DNA from 2 places in the Streptomyces sp. NPDC104367 genome. Region 1 is predicted to be linked to the other one. Evidence: riboswitches for the same ligand, from Rfam matches in the RefSeq annotation. Region 1 holds a riboswitch; the other holds the start of a gene.

Evidence for each region. A riboswitch is a leader RNA that binds a small molecule or an ion and turns the genes downstream of it on or off. The one in region 1 is predicted to bind glycine.
Region 2: it holds a riboswitch for glycine, as region 1 does, so the genes downstream of both, gcvT (glycine cleavage system aminomethyltransferase GcvT) here and gcvP (aminomethyl-transferring glycine dehydrogenase) in region 1, are expected to answer to the same signal.

The regions. Positions count from the first base shown of each region.
Region 1 is NZ_JBVJND010000013.1:250,664-262,641, reverse strand. It holds gene ACZ619_RS21655 (DUF881 domain-containing protein) at 1-839, shown strand, start outside; gene ACZ619_RS21650 (small basic family protein) at 836-1,168, shown strand; gene ACZ619_RS21645 (DUF881 domain-containing protein) at 1,174-2,007, shown strand; gene ACZ619_RS21640 (FHA domain-containing protein) at 2,198-3,028, shown strand; gene ftsR (transcriptional regulator FtsR) at 3,070-3,807, shown strand; gene ACZ619_RS21630 (bifunctional nuclease family protein) at 3,899-4,372, shown strand; gene ACZ619_RS21625 (MerR family transcriptional regulator) at 4,640-5,284, shown strand; partial or broken gene ACZ619_RS21620 (DNA polymerase IV) at 5,385-6,973, shown strand; gene ACZ619_RS21615 (PRC-barrel domain-containing protein) at 6,886-7,266, opposite strand; glycine riboswitch at 7,383-7,477, shown strand; gene gcvP (aminomethyl-transferring glycine dehydrogenase) at 7,651-10,536, shown strand; gene ACZ619_RS21605 (ABC transporter ATP-binding protein) at 10,604-11,653, opposite strand; gene ACZ619_RS21600 (ABC transporter permease) at 11,788-11,978, opposite strand, start outside.
Region 2 is NZ_JBVJND010000014.1:219,066-231,043, forward strand. It holds gene ACZ619_RS22640 (ABC transporter permease) at 1-629, opposite strand, end outside; gene ACZ619_RS22645 (ABC transporter substrate-binding protein) at 702-2,456, opposite strand; gene ACZ619_RS22650 (ABC transporter permease) at 2,514-3,512, opposite strand; gene ACZ619_RS22655 (enhanced serine sensitivity protein SseB C-terminal domain-containing protein) at 3,859-4,614, opposite strand; gene ACZ619_RS22660 (enhanced serine sensitivity protein SseB) at 4,789-5,583, opposite strand; gene ACZ619_RS22665 (AAA family ATPase) at 5,651-6,328, opposite strand; glycine riboswitch at 6,518-6,614, shown strand; glycine riboswitch at 6,615-6,725, shown strand; gene gcvT (glycine cleavage system aminomethyltransferase GcvT) at 6,764-7,891, shown strand; gene gcvH (glycine cleavage system protein GcvH) at 8,000-8,377, shown strand; gene glyA (serine hydroxymethyltransferase) at 8,415-9,677, shown strand; gene ACZ619_RS22685 (L-serine ammonia-lyase) at 9,735-11,102, shown strand; gene ACZ619_RS22690 (glycoside hydrolase family 25 protein) at 11,229-11,789, shown strand; gene ACZ619_RS22695 (Crp/Fnr family transcriptional regulator) at 11,848-11,978, shown strand, end outside.

The DNA.
Region 1 (11,978 bases):
CCAACGTCATGGACCACAGCCTCGACGACGGGTACGCCGAGGCGGCCGCGCGCAAGCGGGCCAAGGGGGAGGGCGGCGGCATGCCGAAGACCCTCCGGGCCAGGCTCGGGCTCGCCGGCGGGCTGGTGCTCGCGGCGCTCGTGGTGACCGTGGGAGCCGCCCAGGCGCGTGTGACGGCACCCGTGGTGGCCAAGGAGCGACAGGAGCTGATCGACCGCATCGACCGTGAGACGGCCGCCGCGGACAAGCTGGAGAACACCGTCGACAAACTGCGTGACGACGTCAGCGCCCGTCAGCGCGCGGCCCTCAGGGAGAGCGGGGGCAGCGGACAGGCGGACCTGGTGGGCATGCTGTCGGGTGCCACGGCGGTGCACGGCCCCGGCGTGAAGCTGGTCGTGAACGACTCCAAGGAGGCGTCCTCGGGCGGCGACGGCAGCAACCCCCGGGAGACCTCCGGGTTCTCCGACACCGGCCGGGTCCGCGACCACGACATGCAGCGCGTCGTGAACGGTCTGTGGGCCTCGGGCGCCGAGGCCGTCTCCATCAACGGCCAGCGGCTGACCGCCCTGTCGGCGATCCGGGCCGCTGGGGACGCGATACTGGTCGACAACAGGCCGCTGGTACCGCCGTACACGGTGCTGGCGGTGGGGGACGGGGAGCTGCTGAGTTCCAGGTTCCAGGACAGCGTGGACGGGTTGTATCTGCACGCGCTGGAGCAGAACTTCGACATCAGGGCGACGATCTCCACGGAGAGTGACGTCCGGCTGCCCGCCGCACCGAGCGTGATCGTACGTACGGCGGAGCCGTACACCGAGAAGACTGAGAAGGGCACATCGTGATCGCCGTACTTGGCCTCGTCGTGGGCGTCGTGGCCGGACTGTTGGTCCGGCCTGAGGTTCCGGCGGTCGTCGAGCCGTATCTGCCGATCGCCGTGGTGGCGGCGCTCGACGCCGTCTTCGGCGGTCTGCGGGCCATGCTCGACGGGATCTTCGACGACAAGGTCTTCGTGGTGTCGTTCCTGTCCAACGTGGTGGTGGCGGCGCTGATCGTCTTCCTGGGCGACAAGCTGGGCGTGGGCTCGCAGCTGTCCACCGGTGTCGTGGTGGTCCTCGGTATCCGTATCTTCTCCAACGCGGCGGCGATCCGGCGCCACGTCTTCCGGGCGTGAGCGGCATGAACGGACACGAGAGGCAGCCCGAGCACCGGCTGCGCAGGGAACTGCCCGCCGAGGTGCCGCCCACGGCGCCGGAGGCCGAGGCCGCCGAGCCCCGGCCGGACGCCGGGCTGACCGGCCGCCAGCGGCTGGTCCAGGGGCTGTGGCCGCCGCGGGTCAGCCGGGCCCAACTGATCGTCGCCCTGCTCCTGTTCGGACTCGGATTCGGGCTGGCGGTGCAGGTCGCGTCGAACAGCGACAGCGACAGCGCGCTGCGCGGGGCACGTCAGGAGGATCTTGTCCGCATCCTCGATGAACTGGACGACCGTACTCAGCGTCTTGAGGACGAGAAGACAGGACTCGAGAAGCAGCGCCAGGAGTTGCAGAGCAGCTCCGACCAGGCGGCGGAGGCACGCAGGCAGACGGCCGAGAAGGAGAGACAACTCGGCATTCTGGCGGGCACCGTGGCGGCGCAGGGTACCGGCATCACGATGACGGTCGACGACCCGAAGGGAACGGTGGAGGCGGACATGCTGCTCGACGCGGTCCAGGAGCTGCGCGCGGCCGGCGCGGAGGCGATCCAGGTGAACGGGGTACGGGTGATCGCCGGCACCTACCTGACGGATTCCGGCAAGAGTGTGAGCGTCGACGGGAACAAGATCACCCAGCCCTTCGTTTTCAGGGTGATCGGCAAGCCGCAGGACCTCGAACCGGCTCTCAACATCCCCGGAGGCGTGGTGCAGACCCTTGAGAAGGAACAGGCGACTGTGACCGTCGAGCGGTCGGCCAAGATCGTCGTGGACGCCTTGCGACCGGCGAAGCAGCCTGACTACGCTCGGTCGACCGCGCAGTGAACCGGTGGTGCATGGGGGACGTCGGGCGGGGGCATGAGGATGCGGGGGGTCGGCGCACCGAGCAGCCGGTGCGTGGTGGAAACTGTCTGGTGGATACGGACGTTGTGAGGTTGTCCGGGTCGGCCGGTTTATTCAGTCAGGGTTCGTCCTGCCCCACGGGCGGGTCTGTTTCGGTCAAGGGGAATCGCCCGTGAAGTTGTTTGCGAAGTTGTTCGGCAAGAGCGCGCGAGAAGGAAGCGACAACGCGACCGCTCGCCATCGCGCACAGTCCGACGCGGAGGGCCAGCGCCCCCTGTTCCGGGACCAGGTGGCTGGTCCGGGGGGTGACATTTCGGGAGGTCAGGGCGCGCCGTCAGTTGACCCGTCCCAGTCCGGCGGCATAGGTTTCGGGCAACCGTCAACCTCAGGTGCGGGTGGAGGGTTTGCCTCCGACCCGTACGCGTCCAACGCCCCGGCGGGGCAGCCGCGGCAGGAGGATCCGTCGATGTCGGCCCTGGTTTGTACGAGGTGCGGTAACCGCAACGCGGAGAACGCCCGCTTCTGTTCCAACTGCGGTGCTCCGCTGCGTGCGGGTGCCGTCCCCGAGCGTGCGTCCGAGACGACGTCCACGATCTCGATCTCCGGTCTGGAGGCCTACGACGCCGAGGTCACCGGTCAGACCCAGATGCCGGCGCTCTCGCCCGAGGCGCAGGCCGCGGTCGACGCGCTGCCGCTGGGCTCCGCGCTGCTGGTGGTGCGCCGTGGCCCGAACTCGGGCAGCCGCTTCCTGCTGGACAGCGACCTGACCACGGCCGGCCGTCACCCGCAGAGCGACATCTTCCTGGACGACGTGACGGTCTCGCGCCGGCACGTGGAGTTCCGCCGCCAGCCGGACGGTTCCTTCACGGTGGCCGACGTGGGCAGCCTCAACGGCACGTACGTCAACCGGGAGCGCATCGACCAGGTCGCCCTGTCGAACGGTGACGAGGTCCAGATCGGCAAGTACCGGCTGGTCTTCTACGCGAGCCGGCAGGGCGTCTGACCCTCCGGATCTCGCCTGGAGGACCCCAGGGAAGAAGGTCCATGCTGCACACACCGAGCGGCGGTACCGGTCACGGCACCGCCGCCACGGAAACCGGGCTGATGAGCATCGGCACGGTGCTGAACGTGCTGCGCGACGAGTTCCCCGAAGTCACCATCTCCAAGATCCGCTTCCTGGAGTCGGAGGGGCTCATCGAGCCGCGCCGGACCCCCTCCGGGTACCGCAAGTTCAGCGCCGGGGACGTGGAACGCCTCGGACACGTCCTGCGGATGCAGCGGGACCACTATCTGCCGCTCAAGGTCATCCGCGAGTACCTGGACGCCATGGAGCGCGGTGAGGCCCTGCAGCTGCCCGTGCTGGGGCGGCAGCGGGACGGCGAGGCGTTGCCGACGGCGTCCGAGGCGCCGACGGTGGCCCGGATCGGGCGGCAGGAGCTGCTCGCGGCCGCCGAGATCGACGAGACCTGCCTCAAGGAGTGGGAGTCGTACGGGCTCATCGCTCCGCTGGAGGACGGCGTGTACGACGCCGAGGTGGTGACCGTGGCCGGGCTCGTCGCCGAGCTGGGCCGGTTCGGGATCGAACCGCGCCATCTGCGGGTGATGAAGGCCGCCGCCGACCGCGAGGCCGGCCTGGTGGACCAGGTGGTGGCCCCGCTGAAGCGGCACCGCAACCCGCAGACCAGGGCCCACGCCGAGGCCCGTACGAAGGAGCTGGCGGAGCTGACGGTGAAGTTGCACGCCGCGCTGGTGCAGACCGCCCTCGGGGTGCGGTTGCCGTGACCGCGGTGACAGGACCCGGGCGCAGGCCGGATCGGGCTCGCGTTTTCGGCCCGACTACCCAAACGTCCCGGGCACGGCCTAGGGTTGCTGTGTGAACGAGCTCGATGTCGTAGGTGTCCGGGTGGAAATGCCCTCCAACCAACCGATCGTGCTCCTGCGCGAAGTGGGAGGCGACCGTTACCTCCCCATCTGGATCGGGCCGGGGGAGGCGACGGCGATCGCTTTCGCCCAGCAGGGCATGGCGCCCGCGCGACCGCTGACCCACGACCTGTTCAAGGACGTGTTGGAGGCCGTCGGTCAGGAGCTCACCGAAGTGCGCATCACGGACCTGCGTGAGGGCGTCTTCTACGCGGAGCTGGTGTTCGCCAGCGGGGTCGAGGTGAGCGCCCGCCCGTCCGACGCCATAGCGCTGGCGCTGCGCACCGGAACGCCGATCTACGGCAGCGACACGGTGCTGGACGACGCGGGCATCGCGATCCCGGACGAGCAGGAGGACGAGGTGGAGAAGTTCCGCGAGTTCCTCGACCAGATCTCGCCCGAGGACTTCGGCACCAGCAGCCAGTGAGGGACCAAGGCGGCCCGTTACCCACCGGAAGGTCGGTGACGGGCCGGTTCGCGGCAGGTCACAGCCGAAACTCACGGGCAATTGCCAGGGGCCATTGAGAGCGTCCTACGGCCTCCCGCCAGAGCATTCGGCTAGCCTTTCCCCGCGGTGGGGCACGGGAAACCACTCCTAGGGTGATTATCACTCGGCGTGCCGAGTGTGGCGATCGTTGACGCACCCCTGGTGACTGCCTACCGTCGAGAAGGCAGGTCAAGGACGGAGGTCGGCGTGAGAAGCAGCGGCGACGGTACGGCTGGGGGTGCCCCCGGACACGGTTTCGGGGAGAGCGGTCCGTACCCGCTTCACAGCAGCATGGCCGGTCAAGCTCCGCAGCGGCCGACGGCAGTGCCGAGCGGCGGAGGGGCGGCGTCCATGGCGACCGAGGAGATCGGCTACCGGGGGCCCACGGCCTGTGCGGCGGCCGGCATCACCTATCGGCAACTCGACTACTGGGCCCGCACCGGCCTCGTGGAGCCCAGCGTGCGCCCCGCCCACGGGTCGGGCACGCAGCGGCTGTACAGCTTCCGGGACGTCGTCGTCCTGAAGATCGTCAAGCGGTTCCTGGACACCGGGGTCTCCCTCCAGAACATCCGCACGGCGGTGCAGCACCTCAGGGAACGCGGCTTCCGCGACCTGGAGCGCATGACCCTCATGAGCGACGGCGCCACGGTCTACGAGTGCAGCTCGCCGGACGAGGTCCACGCCCTGCTCCAGGGCGGTCAGGGCATCTTCGGCATCGCGGTCGGGGTGGTCTGGCGGGACGTGGAGAGCGCGCTGTCCCAGCTGCACGGCGAGCGCGTCGACACCGGCGAGACCCTCGTCGGGCACAACCCCGCCGACGAGCTGGCCCGGCGGCGCAACCGGGCGGTCTGAACCCCCGGGCCGGAGATCCGGCGCCTTCGGAGTCTCCCGCGATGCCCCGGCACGGTCATGTGCCGGGGCATTGTCAGTGCCGTGGTGCAGCATCGGAGATGTGAGAAACGAGCCCACGATCCTGCATCTCGACATGGATGCCTTCTACGCCTCGGTGGAGCAGGCGTCGAAGCCGAGCCTGCGCGGGAAGGCCGTGATCGTGGGCGGGCTCGGACCGCGTGGTGTGGTGGCCACCGCGTCGTACGAGGCCAGGGCGTTCGGGGTGCGCTCGGCGATGCCGATGGCCCAGGCGCGGCGGCTGGCGCCGAACGCCGCGTACCTGGTGCCGCGCTTCGGGCTGTACCGGACGATCAGCGAGCAGGTGATGGCGCTGCTGCACGAGCTGTCGCCGCTGGTGGAGCCGCTGAGCCTGGACGAGGCGTTCGTGGACCTGGAGGCCGGCGCGGCGGCCTGGGACGCGGTGTCGGCGCGGCTGGTGGGGGAGAGGCTGCGCGCGGACATACGGGCCGCCACGGGGCTGTGCGGGTCCGTCGGGCTCGCCGCCTCCAAGATGCTCGCGAAGATCGCCTCCGAGGAGGCCAAGCCCGACGGACTGGTCATGATCGACCCGGGCACGGAGCGGGCGATGCTGGAGCCGATGCCGGTGCGCACCCTGCCCGGGGTCGGGCCGGCGACCGGGGACCATCTGCGGCGGGCCGGGATCGCCACCGTCGGGGAGCTGGCCGAGGCGGGCGAGGACGAGCTGGTCCGGCTGCTCGGCAAGGCGCACGGGCACGCGCTGTACGCGATGGCGCTGGCCCACGACGAGCGGCCCGTGGTGGCCGAGCGGGAGACCAAGTCGGTGTCGGTCGAGGACACCTACGACGTGGACATCCACGACCGGCTGCGGGTCGGCCTTGAGGTGCAGCGGCTGGCCGACCGGTGCGTGGGGCGGCTGCGCGGGGCGGGGCTGTCCGGGCGGACGATCGTGCTGAAGGTGCGGCGGTACGACTTCTCGACGCTCACCAGGTCGGAGACGCTGCGGGGTCCGACCGACGATCCGGCGGTGGTGCGGGAGGCGGCGGCGCGGCTGCTGGACTCGGTGGACACGACGGGCGGTGTGCGGCTGCTGGGGGTGGGGGTGTCGGGGCTGGCCGACTACACGCAGGAGGACCTGTTCGCGCAGGCCGCGGCGGCCGGGGAGGCGGCGGCACCCGCCGAGGAGACGGCCGCGGCCGTGCCGGAGCCGGTGGCGTCGCAGGAGGCGGCCGCCGAGCGGCGCTGGCCCGCGGGCCACGACGTGCGGCACGCCGAGCACGGGCACGGATGGGTGCAGGGGAGCGGGCTGGGCAGGGTGACGGTGCGGTTCGAGACGCCGACGGAGGCGGAGGCGGGGCGGGTACGGACCTTCCGGGTCGACGACCCCGAACTGGAGCCGGCGGATCCGTTGCCGCTGGTGGAGCTGCCCCTGGTGCCGGGCGTCGCAGTGGACGAGATGCGTACGTGACCGTGGGGCGGGGCCGGCGTGGGACCGCTGACCGGCGCCCGCAGGTGCCGCCGCGCCCAACCGTGCCGCCCCCCGCCGCACGACTGCCCGCGGCGGTGTGGTGGGCGCGTCGGTCTCAGGCCCCCGTGTCCTCCGTGCCCGCCAGCTTGCCGAAGTCGTGGTCCGGGCGGGGGTGGGGCGGGGCCGGGGTGTCCAGGCCGTAGTGGTGGTAGAGCTGGAGCTCCTGCTCGGGTGACAGGTGGCGGCCGACGCCGAAGTCGGGGGCGTCCTTGATCAGGGCGCGGTCGAAGGGGACGTGCAGGGTGCCCTCGACCAGCTCACTGGGCTCCAGGGGCACGAAGGCGTCCCGGGAGAACAGGCCGGTGCGTATGGCCGCCCACTCCGGCACGCCCGTCGCGTCGTCGAGGTACACCTCGTCGATCGTGCCGATCTTCGTACCGTTGCGGTCGAACGCCTTGCGGCCGATCAGGTTGCGCGGATCGATGTCGGTCTGCACGGCGGGCCCTCCACTTGGTCGCAACTCATCCGTAAGCACTACAAAAGAGCACATTCAACGCCGCGGCCACTCGAAGGCCCGGCCGCAGACCTCGCTGGTAGGCTGACAGCGGCTGCTGACCCCGTGCGGGAGAGTCCTCCGGGCGAACCGGAGGCGCCGAAGGAGCAAATCCTCCCCGGAATCTCTCAGGCCCACGTACCGCACGGACGAGGTCACTCTGGAAAGCAGGGCGGGTGCCGATGGCGTCCGCTCTCACCGACGGTGAAAGCCGGAGCCCGCGGGCACCGGCGAAGCTCTCAGGTTGAGATGACAGAGGGGGAGGCCGTCGGGGTACCCGCGCCGGGGTACCCCTCGAAGGTCGCGTCAGACCAGGAGGCCTCCGCAATGACCGCCCACCGCCCTTCGCTCTCCGAGCTCGAACAGGGGATTCCCTTCGAGCAGCGCCACATCGGCCCCGATCTGGAAGCCCGGGCCAAGATGCTCGCCCAGGTCGGTTACGGCTCGCTCGACGAGCTGACCGCCGCCGCCGTGCCGGACGTGATCAAGAACGCCGACTCCCTGGCGCTGCCCGGCGCGCGGACCGAGGCCGAGGTGCTCGCCGAGCTGCGCTCGCTCGCCGACCGCAACCAGGTCCTCGACTCCATGATCGGGCTGGGCTACTACGGGACCTTCACCCCGCCGGTCGTCCTGCGCAACGTGATGGAGAACCCCGCCTGGTACACGGCCTACACGCCGTACCAGCCGGAGATCTCCCAGGGCCGGCTGGAAGCGCTGCTGAACTTCCAGACCGTGGTCGCCGACCTCACCGGGCTGCCCACCTCCGGCGCCTCCCTGCTCGACGAGGGCACGGCCGCCGCGGAGGCCATGGCCCTGTCGCTGCGCATGGGCAGGAACAAGAAGGGCGTCTTCGTCGTCGACGCCGACGCGCTGCCGCAGACCATCGCGGTGATCGAGACCCGTGCCGAGCCGACCGGCGTGGAGGTCGTGGTCGCCGACCTCGCCGACGGCATCCCGGCCGACCTCGCCGGGCGCGAGATCAACGGCGTCCTGATCCAGTACCCGGGTGCCTCCGGTGCCGTACGCGACCTCAGGCCGGTCGTCGACCAGGCGCACGAGCTCGGCGCGCTCGTCACCGTCGCCGCCGATCTGCTCGCGCTGACCCTGCTGACCTCGCCGGGCGAGCTGGGCGCCGACATCGCCGTCGGGACCACCCAGCGGTTCGGTGTGCCGATGGGCTTCGGCGGACCGCACGCCGGCTACATGGCGGTACGCGAGAAGTTCGCCCGCAGCCTGCCCGGGCGGCTCGTGGGCGTGTCCGTGGACGCGGACGGGAACAGGGCCTACCGGCTCGCCCTCCAGACCCGCGAGCAGCACATCCGGCGCGAGAAGGCCACCAGCAACATCTGCACCGCACAGGTGCTGCTCGCCGTGATGGCCAGCATGTACGCCGTCTACCACGGGCCCGAGGGGCTGCGGGCCATCGCGCGGCGCACCCACCGCTACGCCACGGTCCTCGCCGCCGGGCTGACGGCCGGCGGCGTCGAGATCGTCCACGGCGCCTACTTCGACACCCTCACCGCACGGGTGCCCGGCAGGGCCGCCGAGGTCGTCGCCGCCGCCCGGCACAGCGGGGTCAACCTGCGGCTCGTCGACGCCGACCACGTCTCCATGGCCTGCGACGAGACCACCACGCGGGCCCGGCTGGGCGCCGTGTGGACGGCGTTCGGGGTCGAGGGGGACGTCGAGGCCCTGGACGCGAGCGCCGCGGACACGCTGCCCGAGGCGCTGCTGCGCACCGACGGCTACCTGACCCACCCCGTCTTCCACCAGTACCGCTCCGAGACCGCGATGCTGCGCTACCTGCGCCGGCTCGCCGACCGGGACTACGCGCTGGACCGGGGCATGATCCCGCTGGGCTCCTGCACCATGAAGCTCAACGCGACCACCGAGATGGAGCCGGTCACCTGGCCCGAGTTCGGGCAGCTGCACCCCTTCGCGCCCGCCGAGCAGGCGCAGGGCTACCTGACCCTCATCCGCGAGCTGGAGGAGCGGCTCGCCGAGGTCACCGGGTACGACAAGGTGTCCCTCCAGCCCAACGCCGGGTCGCAGGGCGAGCTGGCCGGGCTGCTCGCCGTCCGCGCCTACCACCGCGCCAACGGCGACGCGCGGCGCACCGTCTGCCTGATCCCGTCGTCCGCCCACGGCACCAATGCCGCGAGCGCCGTGATGGCCGGCATGAAGGTCGTCGTCGTGAAGACCGCCGAGGACGGCGAGATCGACGTCGAGGACCTGCGGGCGAAGATCACGCAGCACCGGGACGAGCTGGCCGTGCTGATGATCACGTACCCGTCCACGCACGGTGTGTTCGAGGAGCACGTCGCCGACATCTGCGGCCAGGTGCACGAGGCCGGCGGCCAGGTGTACGTCGACGGCGCCAACCTGAACGCCCTGGTCGGGGTCGCCAAGCCCGGACACTTCGGCGGTGACGTCTCACACCTCAACCTGCACAAGACCTTCTGCATCCCGCACGGCGGCGGCGGTCCCGGGGTCGGCCCGGTGGCCGTACGGGCCCACCTGGCGCCGTACCTGCCGAACCACCCGCTGCAGCCCGCCGCCGGGCCGGAGACGGGCGTCGGGCCGATCTCGGCCGCGCCCTGGGGCTCGGCGGGCATCCTGCCGATCTCGTGGGCGTACGTCCGGCTCATGGGCGGCGAGGGGCTCAAGCGGGCCACCCAGGTGGCCGTGCTCAGCGCCAACTACGTCGCCAAGCGGCTGGAGCCGCACTACCCCGTGCTCTACACCGGGCCCGGCGGGCTGGTCGCGCACGAGTGCATCATCGACCTGCGGCCGCTGACCAAGGCGACCGGCGTGAGCGTCGACGACGTCGCCAAGCGGCTCATCGACTACGGTTTCCACGCGCCGACGATGTCGTTCCCGGTAGCCGGCACGCTGATGATCGAGCCGACCGAGTCCGAGGACCTCGGCGAGCTGGACCGGTTCTGCGAGGCGATGATCGCCATTCGCGCCGAGATCGACAAGGTCGGGGCGGGCGAGTGGCCCGCCGAGGACAGCCCGCTGCGGGGCGCGCCGCACACCGCCGCCGCGCTCGGCGGGGAGTGGAAGCACGCCTACAGCCGCGAGGAGGCCGTCTTCCCGGCCGGGGTGTCCGCCGCCGACAAGTACTGGCCGCCGGTGCGCCGCATCGACCAGGCGTTCGGCGACCGGAACCTGGTCTGCTCGTGTCCTCCGCTGGACGCCTACGAGGACTGATCCGCGGCGGTCCGCGGACACGGCAGGGGCCCCGCTTCGGCGGGGCCCCTGCCGTGTGCCGCGCGGTCTACGCCGGGTACGCGTGCGTCTGGGTGGCCTTCACCGTCGCCCAGACCGTGGCACCCGGGTGCAGGTCCAGCTCGGCGGCGGAGACCGTGGTGAGGTCGGCCGCGAGCGGGAGTTCGCCGGTCAGGTCGGCGCGGATCTGGTCGCCGTGGGTCTCCAGCCCCGCCACCTCGCAGCGCCACAGGTTGCGGGCGCCGGCCCCGGTGGGCCGGTCCCGGAAGAGGCTGACGGCCCCCGGCGGGAACGCCACGAAGACGTCACCGGAGAGCACCTCCGTGGTGGTGATCGCGGGGCCGGTGTCCAGCTTGACCGTGTGGCCGTCCGCGCGGCCCCGGTAGAGGTTGAGGCCGACCAGGCTGGCGATGTAGTCGGTGCGCGGACGGCGGGCGATGTCGGCGGGGGTGCCCTCCTGGACGACCCTGCCCTCCTCGACCACGACCAGGCGGTCGGCCAGCACCATCGCGTCCAGCGGGTCGTGTGTGACCAGGACCGCGACCGCCTCGAACTCGGCCAGGTGACGGCGCAGCTGCGCGCGTACGTCGAGGCGGGTGCGGGCGTCGAGGGCCGCGAGCGGCTCGTCCAGCAGGAGGAGCCGGGGGCGGGTGGCCAGGGCGCGGGCCAGGGCGACGCGCTGGGCCTGGCCGCCGGAGAGGCGGCGGGGCTTGGCGCCGGTGTGGGCGGCGAGGCCCATGCGGTCGAGCCAGGTGGCCGCCTGGGCGCGCGCCTCGGCCTTGGTCGCGCCCTGGCAGCGGGGGCCGAACGCGACGTTGTCGAGGGCCGTGAGGTGGGGGAAGAGGAGGTAGTCCTGGAAGACGACGCCCACCGGGCGGGACTCGGGGGGCGTGCCGTCCAGCTCCTCGCCGTCCAGGCGGAGGTGGCCGGTGGTGAGGGGGGTGAGACCGGCGAGGGCGCGCAGGGCGGTGGTCTTGCCGGCGCCGTTGGGGCCGAGGAGGGCGACCACCTCGCCGGGGGCGGCGGTGAGGGTGATGTCCAGGCGGAACGCGGGGCGGGTGACGACGAGGCGGGCGTCCAGGCCGTGTGCGGCGGACACCCCCCGGCCTTCGGCCGGGTTCTGTCGCCGACTCGCACCACCCGCACCCCCCGTACGGCTGTCGATGTCGGGTGCGGGTCGCCCCTGTGGGCGCTGCGCGCCGTCGGCGGGTTTCTGGTTCGGCACGGTGTGGCTCACGCTCCCGTCATCCATCGGTCGCGGAGGCCGGCCAGGACCGCGATCGAGACGGTCAGGAGGACAAGGCTGAGGGCGATCGCGGCCTCCGGGTCGTTCTGGAGGGCGAGGTAGACGGCGAGGGGCATGGTCTGGGTGCGGCCGGGGAAGTTGCCGGCGAAGGTGATCGTCGCCCCGAACTCGCCCAGCG
Region 2 (11,978 bases), on a different contig from region 1:
GCGAGCGAACACCAGGCGGGAATCAGGGTGTTGGCCCACTGCGCCGGGTTCTCGGTGAGCGGGACGTACGTGCGGCCGAAGATGGGCCACTGGTAGGTGAAGAGCAGGATCGCCAGGTTGCCCGTGAAGAACATGGGCAGCGAGACACCGGCGAGGGCCACGCCCATGAAGGCGCGGTCGAAGAAGGAACGCGGCTTCAGCGCGGAGATCACGCCGATCACCACACCCGAGACCAGCCACAGCACGGCCGCGCCGGCGGCGAGCGAGAGGGTCACGGGCATCCGGGAGGTCAGCTGGGGCCAGACCGCCTGGTGGGTCTTGAAGGAGTAGCCGAAGCACGGTGCGTCGCAGTGCACCGTGGTGGGGCCGAGGTCGTAGGTGGCGCCGGAGACGATCCCCTTGATGAAGTGCCAGTACTGGACGTAGACAGGCTGGTCCAGACCGAGGTTGTGCTTGACCGCGGCGATGTCCGCCTTCGACGGGCTCTTGCCGATGTACTGCTGTGCCAACTGGTCGGCGGTCTGCCCGGCCAGCCGTGGCAGCACGAAGAAGATGGCGAAGGTGACCGCGGAGACGACCAGCAGCAGGATCACCGCTGCGAGCGTCCGACGGAGGATGTACGAGATCACGGGGATCGGCGCTGGTGCCCGCGGGCCGTAGAGCCCGCGGGCACCAATGCCTTCACCTGCCTTCCGGGGCTGCTACTTCGACGCTACGCCGATGTTGAGGTAGTCGTACTGACCGCTCCAGGCAGCCGAGGAGACCAGGTTGGTGTAACCGGTCGGACGGGCCAGCAGGACCTTGAAGTAGGTCAGCGGCACGATGACGGCGTCGTCCATGGTCTGCTTGTCGATCTGCGTGTAGATGCTGTTGCGCTCGGTGTCGTCCTGGGTGGCGATCGCCTTGGACAGCAGGTCGTTGACCGTCTTGTTGTCGTACTGCGACAGGTTGGTGTTGCCCGAGGCGCCGATGGCCTCACCGTTCAGGATCTGCTGCAGGAAGCCGTAGCCGGACGGCCAGTCGGCACCCCACTGCATCATGATCAGGCCGACGTTCTGCTTCTCGGTGAACTTCGGGACACCCGCGTAGTCGGTGAAGTACTTGCCCGACGGGTACTGCTTGAGGGTGGCGTTGATGCCGACGGCCTTCAGCGAGTTGATGATCGCCGTGGCGGCGTCGATCTCCTGCGGACGGTCCGAACGGGCCGTGATGTTGGTGCTGACGGAGGACTTGCCGCACGCCTTCAGCTGGGCCTTCGCCTTGGTGACGTCACCCTTGTTGCCGGTGCTGGCGTAGACGTCCGCCTTCTCGTAGCCCGGGATGTCCGGCGGCAGCACGGTGGAGGCGACGTCGCCGCGGATCGGACCGCCCTCGGCGGTCTGCACCGAGACCTTGTCGATCGCGTACTCGACGGCCTTGCGGCAGGCCACGTTGTCGAACGGCTTCACCTTGGTGTTGATCGCCATGTAGACCAGACGGCCACCGTAGGTGTTGTCCGTGTTGGCCTTCTTGCTGGCGTCGGTGAGCACCTGGGCCTGCGTGGCGGCCTGGACACCCGTACCACCGAGGTCGATCGCGTCGCCGGCCAGGACGTCCTTGTCGATCGTCTCGGCGTTGACCTTCAGGTTGACGACGATCTTGTCCGGCAGCTGCTTGCGCAGCGGGTCGGTCTTCGCGTCCCAGTTCTTGTTGCGGACCAGCACGGCCTGCTTGCCGTCCTGGTAGCTCTGGAACTGGTACGAGCCCGAGGACACGATGTTCTTGACGTAGTCGACGCCGTTGTCCTTGGCCTGCGGGACCGGGGCCGTCTGCGGGGCGGCGACCAGGTAGTCGAACTCCTGGAAGGCCTGCTTCAGGTGGAAGACGATCGTGGTGTCGTCCGGGGTCTCGATGGACGACAGGCCCTTGGCGCTCTTGTCCTTGTAGGGGCCCTTGTACTTGTCGCCGCCGACGAGCAGCTGCTGGAAGTAGTTGGGGCCGAGCGAGAGCACGTCACGCGCGAAGTTGGAGCGCTCCACGGCGTACTTGACGTCCTTGGACGTGATCGCCGTGCCGTCCTGGTACTTCACGCCCGAACGCAGCTTGTACGTCCAGGTCTTGCCGCCGTCGCTGGGGACGCCCTTGCCCGAGGCGAGGTCCGGGACCAGGGTGTTGCCCTTGGAACCGGCGGCCGGCTCGAACGTCATCAGCGGGCGGGCGTACAGCCGGCTGAAGTTGTACATGTACGCGTAGTACGTGTTACCGGGGTCGAACGAGTCCGGGACGTCGGACAGTTCGTAGGTGACCGTCCCGCCCTTCTTGTCCGACGCGTTGACGACACCCTTGGTAGCCGCGTTGGCCGCGGCGGAGCTGCCACCGCCGTTGTCGTCCTTGTTGTCATCGGCCTTGCTGCACCCTGCAACCAGCAGGGTGGCGGAGCCGATGGCCGCGATCGCGGCCAGCGCTGACCTTCGCATGATGGGTGCTTTCCCCTCCATTGTCGGAAACTTTTCGGGCTCTCGATGCGACAGGCGTCAGCGGCTGCGCGGGTCGAGAGCGTCGCGGAGACCATCACCGAGCAGGTTGAACGCCAGGACGGTGATGAAGATGGCGAGACCGGGAACGATCATGTACTGGGGATCGACCTGGTAGTACGTCACCGCTTCGCGGAGCATGCCGCCCCAGGACGCCTGCGGGGGCTGGATGCCGACGCCGAGGAAGCTGAGGGACGCCTCGAAGAGGATGTTGGTCGGGATCAGCAGCGTCGAGTAGACGATGATCGGGCCGACCAGGTTGGGCATCAGCTCCCGGAACAGGATGTACGGGCCCTTGGCACCCATGCCGCGGGACGCGTCGACGAACTCGCGCTCCCGCAGGGCGAGGGTCTGGCCGCGCACGATCCGGCCCAGGTAGGGCCAGTTGAAGAAGCCGATGACGAAGATCAGGACGCTGAGGTGCAGCGGCAGTCCGTTCAGGCCGAACGCGCCGCCCTGGAGCGTGGCGGAGATGGCGATGGCGAACAGCAGGAGGGGGAAGGCGAGGAAGGTGTCCATCAGCCGGCTGATGACCGAGTCGACGCGCCCGCCGTAGTAGCCCGCGACGACGCCGAGGATGGCGCCGATCACGTTGGAGAGGATGGTGGAGCCGAAGGCGACCACCAGCGACACCCAGGAGCCCTCCAGGACGCGGGTGGCGATGTCACGGCCGAACTTCGGGTCCACGCCGAGGGGGTGATCGAGGCTCATGCCGCCCCAGCCGCCGTTCGGCAGCGAGGTGTTGGCGTCGATCAGGTCCTGGTGGAAGGCGTTGGGGTCGAGTCCGAACAGGGCCTGGAGGGGGCGGGAGAGCACCGCGACGAGAATCAGCAGGACGACGATGACGCCGCCGGCCACGGCGACCCTGTCCTTCTTGAACCGGGTCCAGGCGATCTGCCCGAGGGAGCGGCCCTCGATCTGCCCCTTTCCGGCACCCTCCAGCACGGCCTCCGGCTGTGCCGCGGATGCCGCTCCGGTGGTCTCGATCGGTGCGGTCACAGTGACCCGACCCCTCTCGCCGGTGGTAACCGGCCTACGCCAGCCGCGGATTGCGGCTTTGTCGACTTGCTCGATCACGAGGTTTAAACCTCATGTCTGATGGGCGAGTCTTCAGCTTCGCCGCGATCACCCGCCAGATCTCGCGGGGAAAGTATGCGCAACCGTGATGCAGTCCGGGGGATTCCGTTATCCGAACAGGGGGTAACGCCCCCCGGACGCGACCCAGTTGGGACACAAGGGGACATCGAACCCAACGGCGCACCTTTCGCCGCCATCTACGCGCGGAGAAATGTGTTCGTCACGTAAAGCCTGTGAACAGTCTCGGCCGCCCCGCAGCCTAGAGGGCTCAGTAGCCGCCCTGGACAGGCGGGTACCCGTAACCGGCCACCGGCGCCGGCGGCAGGGCCGCGTGCGCCTCCCGGTCGTAGAACGGCCGCGCGGCCGCCCGCATCCACATCACCACGGGATCGTTCTCGTCGGTCATCGCCACCGTCGACACCGGCAGCCCGTCCGGCACCGCCCCGATCGACTGCTGCATCATCCCGCGCACCGAGTCGACGGCGGGCGGCGAGGTGTCGTACACGTCGAGGCCGATCGCGAGATACGGCGCCCCGAGGGCCGGCTGCACCCAGGCCCGGCGCAGCGAGCGCACCGCGGGCGTGCGGTGGGCGTTCTGCGAGAGCACCGCGTAGAACTGCGGCACCTCGATCGCCGGTTCGGACAGCCGCAGCGGCCCGGCCGGCTGGCGGTCCAGGCCGGTCGCGATGCGGCGCAGGTCGAGCCAGGGGATGCCGACGCCGCCGCCGGGGGCGTGCGGGTTGAGCCAGAGACCGTAGTGGTCGGGGTAGAGCGTGCGGGCCACGTCGACGCCCTCGACCACCTCGTACGAGCGGTTCCAGCCGCTCGCGGAGAGTTCCTGGGCCGAGGTCACGCAGGGGGCGTAGCCGTGGCCGTCGACCTGCATGTTCCCGTACTGGGCGTCGGGGGAACCGGCCTGGCCGTGCCAGAGCAGCATCCAGACCTGGCCGGAGGACGGCGTGGCGAGTGCGCGAAGGAGTGCCTCGTAGGCGTCGTAGCGCCCGGGCGTGACCTGGCGCAGCATGTGCTCGACGCTGCCGCTGAGGCTCGCGCTCACCTGTCGTACCGCCCCTTCGAAGAGTTGCCCCGCGTGTGGTGACAGCTTAAGCGCCCGGGGGGCGGGAGCCGATTGGTCGTGCGCGAGTGCGGGTTTCGTCATGGCTGGTCGCGCAGTTCCCCGCGCCCCGGGCGGGGCGCCTCAGTGGCCGTACTGGTAGAAGGGGCGGACGTTCTCCCGCATCCAGTGGGCCACCGGGTCGTCCGCCACGTCGAGCAGGACCAGGTTCACCGGCCAGCCGACCGGGACCCGGCCGAGCGCCTTGCCCAGTGCCTCCAGCGGCACCGCCCGCAGGTCCTCGCCCTCCCAGTGGGAGAGTTCGACGCCCACGAACATCACCGGGTCGGCGGTCTCGATCGCGGCGAGGCAGCGGCGGGCCGTGGCGACCACACCGACCGCCGCGAACTCCGCCGAGGCCGCGGCCAGGAAGTCCATCGGGTCGTCCTGCCAGTCGGGCTCGAAGAGCCGGACCCGGCCGCCCGAGGCCGGGCCGTCCGGGTGGCTGCGACCGGACCGGCACAGCTCGGCGACCGCCTCCGGCGGCAGCGGCAGGCCGACCACTCCCCCGGGGTTCACGGCGATGCCGACCTGCGGCGGCAGACCGCGGGCGAACTCGACGGCGGGGGCGACGGCGAACGACAGATGGGAGCCGACCACCAGCCGGAACTGCTCCTCGGAGCTGAAGACCGGGACGTACACCTGGCCGTCGATCTCCGTGGTGGGCAGGTCCAGCGGACCGCTGTGCGGGCCGCCGCCCTCGGGCAGCGGGATCCACAAAAAGCCCCGGCCCAGTACCTCGATGAGCCGGGCCGCCGCCGCGGGCACGCCGAGGGAGGCCGAGAGGACCTCCTCCAACTCGTTGCCGGGCCAACCGCCGTGCGGGTGGGGGTGTGTCTGTGCCGGGAAGTCCGCGGGAATGTCCGCCGGGAAGTCCATCTGCCTACCGCCTGCTGGGAACCGCTGCTGAGAGGGAAAAGGCTAGCGGGTGGCACGGACAAGTCCATCAGCCGATGCGGCGCGCGAAGGCGATCCGGCGCAGTCCGTCCGCCGCGTCCCGGTCGAGCAGCACCGCCGAACCGACGCCCTCGGGCAGCCTGCCCTCCGCCACCGAGCGCAGCAGCCGGGCGGCCGCGTGACGGTGGCGCAGGAAGGCGTACCGGGAGACGCCCCGGCCGCGCTCGCGCTGGCCGCCCAGCGCGGTGTCCGGGGTGACGTCGAGCAGGAGCAGGTGCAGGGTGCCGCCGCGGCGGCGGGCCTCCCGGGCCAGCCAGTCGCGGACCCAGGCCTGGGTGCCGCAGTCGTGCACGACCACGCCGTCGCCGGAGCGCAGGGCGCGGCGGAGCCCGGTGTAGTGGGCGAGCCGGACCAGCGGGCGGTAGACGGCGTAGGGCAGGAGGCGGCCCAGGCGGGCGTCCCAACGGTCGCGGGTGTCCTGGGAGTCGATGCGGATGCCCTGGACCGTGCGGTGCATCAGGGTGGACTTGCCGCTCCCCGGCAGGCCGGTGACCACGACCAGGTCCCGGGGGCCGAAGAGCAGGCCGTGCGGACTGCGGCCGGCCCGCTCGCGCAGGTCGCGGACGACCGGTGCCCGGAGTTCGCCGCACCGCTCGCGGGCCGGGGCCGCCGGCTGCTGGGGCAGGGCGATGCCCGTCGTCGTCGCGTACGCCGTGGTCCTTGTCACCGTGTCCGTCCTCCCCGGGGGTTCAGGAAAGGTTCTCCCCACTTAATGTAAAGAGAAGGTAATGCACGATGTCTCGCGGTTCCGTCCGCTTCCGGCCACAGCCCTGTCACAGACGGCGGTACCCGGTCCGGACTGCGGTGCGCCCGGGTGCCGTGCAATGATGTGCGCGCCAACTGCATACCGGCCGCTTGAATCCGCGCGGGAGAGTTCCCAGCAGTCTCGCTGGGACGCCGAAGGAGCAAGTCCCTCCCTTGAATCTCTCAGGCCCCGTTACCGCGCGGGCGAGGCACATCTGAAAAGCGGGCCGCCATGACGGCGGTCCCACCCAAGGTGCAAGCCGCTGACCGTCGTCGTGGTCAGGGCGAACCTCTCAGGTTCCGATGACAGATGGGGAGGAAAGACCTCGCCTGTCATGCCTTTGGGAGACAACCGACCGTGAGCAGCACCCCACTCTCCGGACCCCGCCGTACCGCGCTCGATGCCCTGCATCGCTCGCTCGGCGCGACCATGACCGACTTCGCCGGCTGGGACATGCCCCTGCGCTACGGCTCCGAGCGCGACGAGCACGTCGCGGTGCGGACCAGGGCCGGCCTCTTCGACCTCTCCCACATGGGCGAGATCACCGTGACCGGCCCCCGGGCCGCCGCCCTGCTGGACCACGCCCTCGTCGGGAACATCGCCTCCGTCGGTGTCGGCCGGGCCCGCTACACCATGATCTGCCGGGCCGACGGCGGCATCCTGGACGACCTGATCGTCTACCGGCGGGCCGAGACCGAGTACCTGGTCGTGGCCAACGCCTCCAACGCCCAGGTGGTCCTCGACGCCCTCGCCGGGCGGTCCGCCGGGTTCGACGCCGAGGTGCGGGACGACCGGGACGCGTACGCCCTGATCGCCGTCCAGGGTCCCGAGTCGCCCGGCATCCTGAAATCGCTGACCGACGCCGACCTGGACGGCCTGAAGTACTACGCCGGGCTGCCCGGCACCGTCGCCGGCGTGCCGGCCCTGATCGCCCGCACCGGCTACACCGGCGAGGACGGCTTCGAGCTGTTCGTGCGGCCCGAGCACGCGGTGCGGCTCTGGGAGGCGCTGACCGAGGCGGGCGAGGGCGTCGGCCTGGTGCCCTGCGGGCTGTCCTGCCGGGACACCCTGCGCCTGGAGGCGGGCATGCCGCTGTACGGGCACGAGCTGACCACCGGCCTGACCCCCTTCGACGCCGGGCTCGGCCGGGTGGTGAAGTTCGAGAAGGAGGGCGACTTCGTGGGCCGCGAGGCGCTCACCGCGGCCGCCGCCCGCGCGGAGGCCGCCCCGCCGCGGGTGCTCGTCGGCCTGGTCGCCGAGGGCCGCCGCGTCCCGCGCGCCGGGTACCCGGTGGTCGCCGGCGGCGCGGTGATCGGCGAGGTCACCTCCGGCGCGCCCTCCCCGACCCTGGGCAGGCCGATCGCGATGGCGTACGTCGACGCGGCGTTCTCGGCGCCGGGCACGGCGGGCGTCGGCGTGGACATCCGGGGCAGCCACGAGCCCTACGAGGTCGTGGCGCTGCCCTTCTACAAGCGGCAGAAGTAGCCGAAGCAGCCGTCCGCCGGCCGTGCCGAGCGCATCGTCGCTGCTCACGCACGCCTTCCGCAGTCCCCCATTCACCAGCACTCCCACGCGTACAGGAGAATTCAGGCCATGAGCAACCCCCAGCAGCTGCGTTACAGCAAGGAGCACGAGTGGCTGTCGGCCACCGAGGAGGGCGTGGCGACGGTGGGCATCACCGAGCACGCGGCCAACGCCCTCGGTGACGTCGTCTTCGTCCAGCTCCCGGAGGTCGGCGCCACGGTGACCGCGGGCGAGTCCTGCGGCGAGCTGGAGTCGACCAAGTCGGTGTCCGACCTGTACTCGCCGGTGACGGGTGAGATCACCGAGGTCAACGAGGACGTCGTGGACGACCCCTCGCTGGTGAACTCGGCCCCCTTCGAGGGCGGCTGGCTGTTCAGGCTGCGCGTCGCGGACGAGCCTGCCGAACTGCTCTCCGCCGACGAGTACACCGCCTTCACCACCGGCTGAGAACCGCCGGGCCCCGGCCTAGGAGTCGTAGAAACAGATGTCCGTCCTGAACACGCCCCTGCACGAGCTCGACCCGGAGGTCGCCGCGGCGGTCGACGCCGAGCTGACACGCCAGCAGTCCACCCTGGAGATGATCGCCTCCGAGAACTTCGCGCCGGTCGGGGTCATGGAGGCGCAGGGTTCGGTCCTCACCAACAAGTACGCCGAGGGCTACCCGGGCCGCCGCTACTACGGCGGCTGCGAGCACGTCGACGTCACCGAGCAGATCGCCATCGACCGGGTGAAGGAGCTGTTCGGCGCCGAGTACGCCAACGTGCAGCCGCACTCGGGCGCCTCCGCCAACCAGGCGGCCCTGTTCGCGCTGGCCCGGCCCGGGGACACCATCCTCGGCCTGGACCTGGCGCACGGCGGCCACCTGACCCACGGCATGCGCCTGAACTTCTCCGGCAAGCAGTTCGACGTGGTCGCCTACCACGTCGACGACGCCGGCCTGGTCGACATGGCCGAGGTCGAGCGGCTCGCCAAGGAGCACCGGCCGAAGGTGATCATCGCGGGCTGGTCGGCGTACCCGCGGCAGCTGGACTTCGCGGAGTTCCGCCGGATCGCCGACGCGGTCGAGGCGTACCTGTGGGTCGACATGGCGCACTTCGCCGGCCTGGTGGCGGCGGGGCTGCACCCGAACCCGGTGCCGTACGCCGACGTGGTCACCTCCACCACCCACAAGACCCTCGGCGGCCCGCGCGGCGGCATCATCCTCGCGCGCCAGGCCTTCGCGAAGAAGCTGAACTCGTCCGTCTTCCCGGGCTTCCAGGGCGGTCCCCTGGAGCACGTGATCGCGGCGAAGGCGGTCTCCTTCAAGGTCGCCGCCTCGGAGGAGTTCAAGGAGCGCCAGCGCCGTACGGTGGAGGGGGCGCGTGTCCTGGCGGAGCGGCTGACCGCCGCCGACGCCCGCGCGGCCGGTGTGAACGTCCTCTCCGGCGGCACGGACGTCCACCTGATCCTCGTCGACCTGCGGGAATCGGAGCTGGACGGGCAGCAGGCCGAGGACCGGCTGCACGAGGTCGGCATCACGGTCAACCGCAACGCCGTCCCGAACGACCCGCGCCCGCCGATGGTCACCTCGGGGCTGCGGATCGGCACCCCGGCGCTGGCCACCCGCGGCTTCGCGGCCGAGGACTTCGCGGAGGTGGCGGACGTGATCGCCGAGACGCTGAAGCCGTCCTACGACGCGGCGGCCCTGAGGGCCCGGGTCGAGGCGCTCACCGCGAAGCACCCGCTTTACCCCGGTCTGAACAAGTAGTTCCCTGGTGGGGGCACCCGACGGCGTGTGCCCCCGCCCTTTTCCAAGGAGTTCCCCGTGGCCATCTCGGTCTTCGACCTGTTCTCGATCGGCATCGGCCCGTCGAGCTCCCACACCGTCGGCCCGATGCGCGCGGCCCGCATCTTCGCCCGCCGCCTGCGCAACGAGGGGCTCCTGGAGTCCGTCGCGTCGGTACGCTCCGAGCTGTACGGCTCCCTGGGCGCGACCGGCCACGGCCACGGCACCCCCAAGGCGGTGCTGCTCGGCCTGGAGGGCGCCTCGCCGCGCACGGTCGACGTGGAGACGGCGGACGCCCGGGTCGAGGCGATCAAGGCGTCGAGGCGGCTGCGACTGCTCGGCGAGCACGAGATCGGCTTCTCCTTCGACGACGACCTCGTGCTCCACCGCCGCAAGGCGCTCCCCTACCACGCGAACGGCATGACCCTGTGGGCGTACGACGCCGGGGGCGCCGAGCTGCTCTCCAAGACGTACTACTCGGTCGGCGGCGGGTTCGTCGTGGACGAGGACGCGGTCGGCGCGGACCGCATCAAGCTGGACGACACGGTCCTGAAGTACCCCTTCCGCACCGGTGACGAGCTGCTGCGGCTGACCCGGGAGACGGGCCTGTCGATCTCCGCGCTGCTGCTGGAGAACGAGCGGGCCTGGCGCACCGAGGAGGAGATCCGGGAGGGCCTGCTGGGCATCTGGCGGGTGATGCAGGCGTGCGTGTCGCGCGGCATGTCCCGCGAGGGCATCCTGCCGGGCGGGCTCCGGGTCAAACGCAGGGCGGCGGTGACCGCGCGGCAGCTGCGCGCCGAGGGCGATCCGCTGGCCCACGCGATGGAGTGGATCACGCTCTACGCGATGGCCGTGAACGAGGAGAACGCGGCGGGCGGGCGGGTCGTCACCGCCCCCACCAACGGCGCGGCCGGCATCATCCCGGCAGTCCTCCACTACTACGTCAACTTCGTCCCCGGTGCCGACGAGGACGGCGTGGTCCGCTTCCTGCTCGCCGCCGGCGCGATCGGCATGCTCTTCAAGGAGAACGCGTCCATCTCCGGCGCCGAGGTCGGCTGCCAGGGCGAGGTCGGCTCCGCGTGCTCGATGGCGGCGGGCGCGCTCGCCGAGGTCCTCGGCGGCTCCCCGGAGCAGGTCGAGAACGCGGCCGAGATCGGCATGGAGCACAACCTCGGCCTCACCTGCGACCCGGTCGGCGGCCTGGTCCAGATCCCCTGCATCGAGCGCAACGGCATGGCCGCGGTCAAGGCGGTCACCGCGGCCCGCATGGCCATGCGCGGCGACGGCTCCCACAAGGTGTCCCTCGACAAGGTCATCAAGACCATGAAGGACACCGGCGCCGACATGAGCGTCAAGTACAAGGAGACGGCCCGCGGCGGGCTGGCGGTGAACATCATCGAGTGCTGAGGGGTCAGGCCCCGGCCTGGCCGCTCGGCCGTTCACATGTCCGTGCGGATCTTCCGGGCCGGTCGGGGAACACGGGATGGGCGAAGGCAACGCCCCCTCCCCCACCGGCACTCAGGGAGCCCCCACATGCTGCACGGTATCGACGTGAGCGCGTACCAGTCCTCCGGGTACGACACGGACGGTCTCTCCTTCGTCTTCGTCAAGGCGACGGAGGGGCACTCGTACGTCAATCCCCGGCTCGCCGCCCAGGCCAGGACGGGGCGGGACGCCGGACTGGTCGTCGGCTTCTACCACTTCCTGTGGCCCGGCGATCTCACCGCCCAGGCCGAGCACTTCGTCGAGCACGCCCCCGAGAAGGCCGGCGAGCTCCTCGCCGTCGACTGGGAGACCACCGGTTCCGGCACCCGCGCGAGCAACGCCGAGAAGGACCGCTTCATCCGCAGGGTGAAGGAACTGCGGCCCGGCCACCGGGTGGTGCTCTACACCAACCGCGACTTCTGGCTGAACGTCGACACCACCTCCTACGCGGGAGACGGCCTGTGGATCGCCGACTACGTCTCCGCCGGGCACCCGCGCGTCAAGGCCACGTGGCGTTTCCACCAGTACACGAGCGACCCGCACGACAAGAACGTGGCGGACTTCGCCACCAAGGCCTCCCTCAAGGCATGGGCGAAGAAAGAGAGTTGAGCGGTTGTGGCCGGTCCCACAGGTTTCGGGGCGGGATGCCGGGGCCACACTGTGTGACGTGGTGACCAGCCCCGCCCCCTTCTGGGAGGCCCTCGACACCGGCGACCGGGCGGCGCTGCTGCGGGCGGCGACACGGATCCCGCTCGCCGCCGACCGGCAGTTCCTCACCCAGGGAGAGGGCTCGGACCA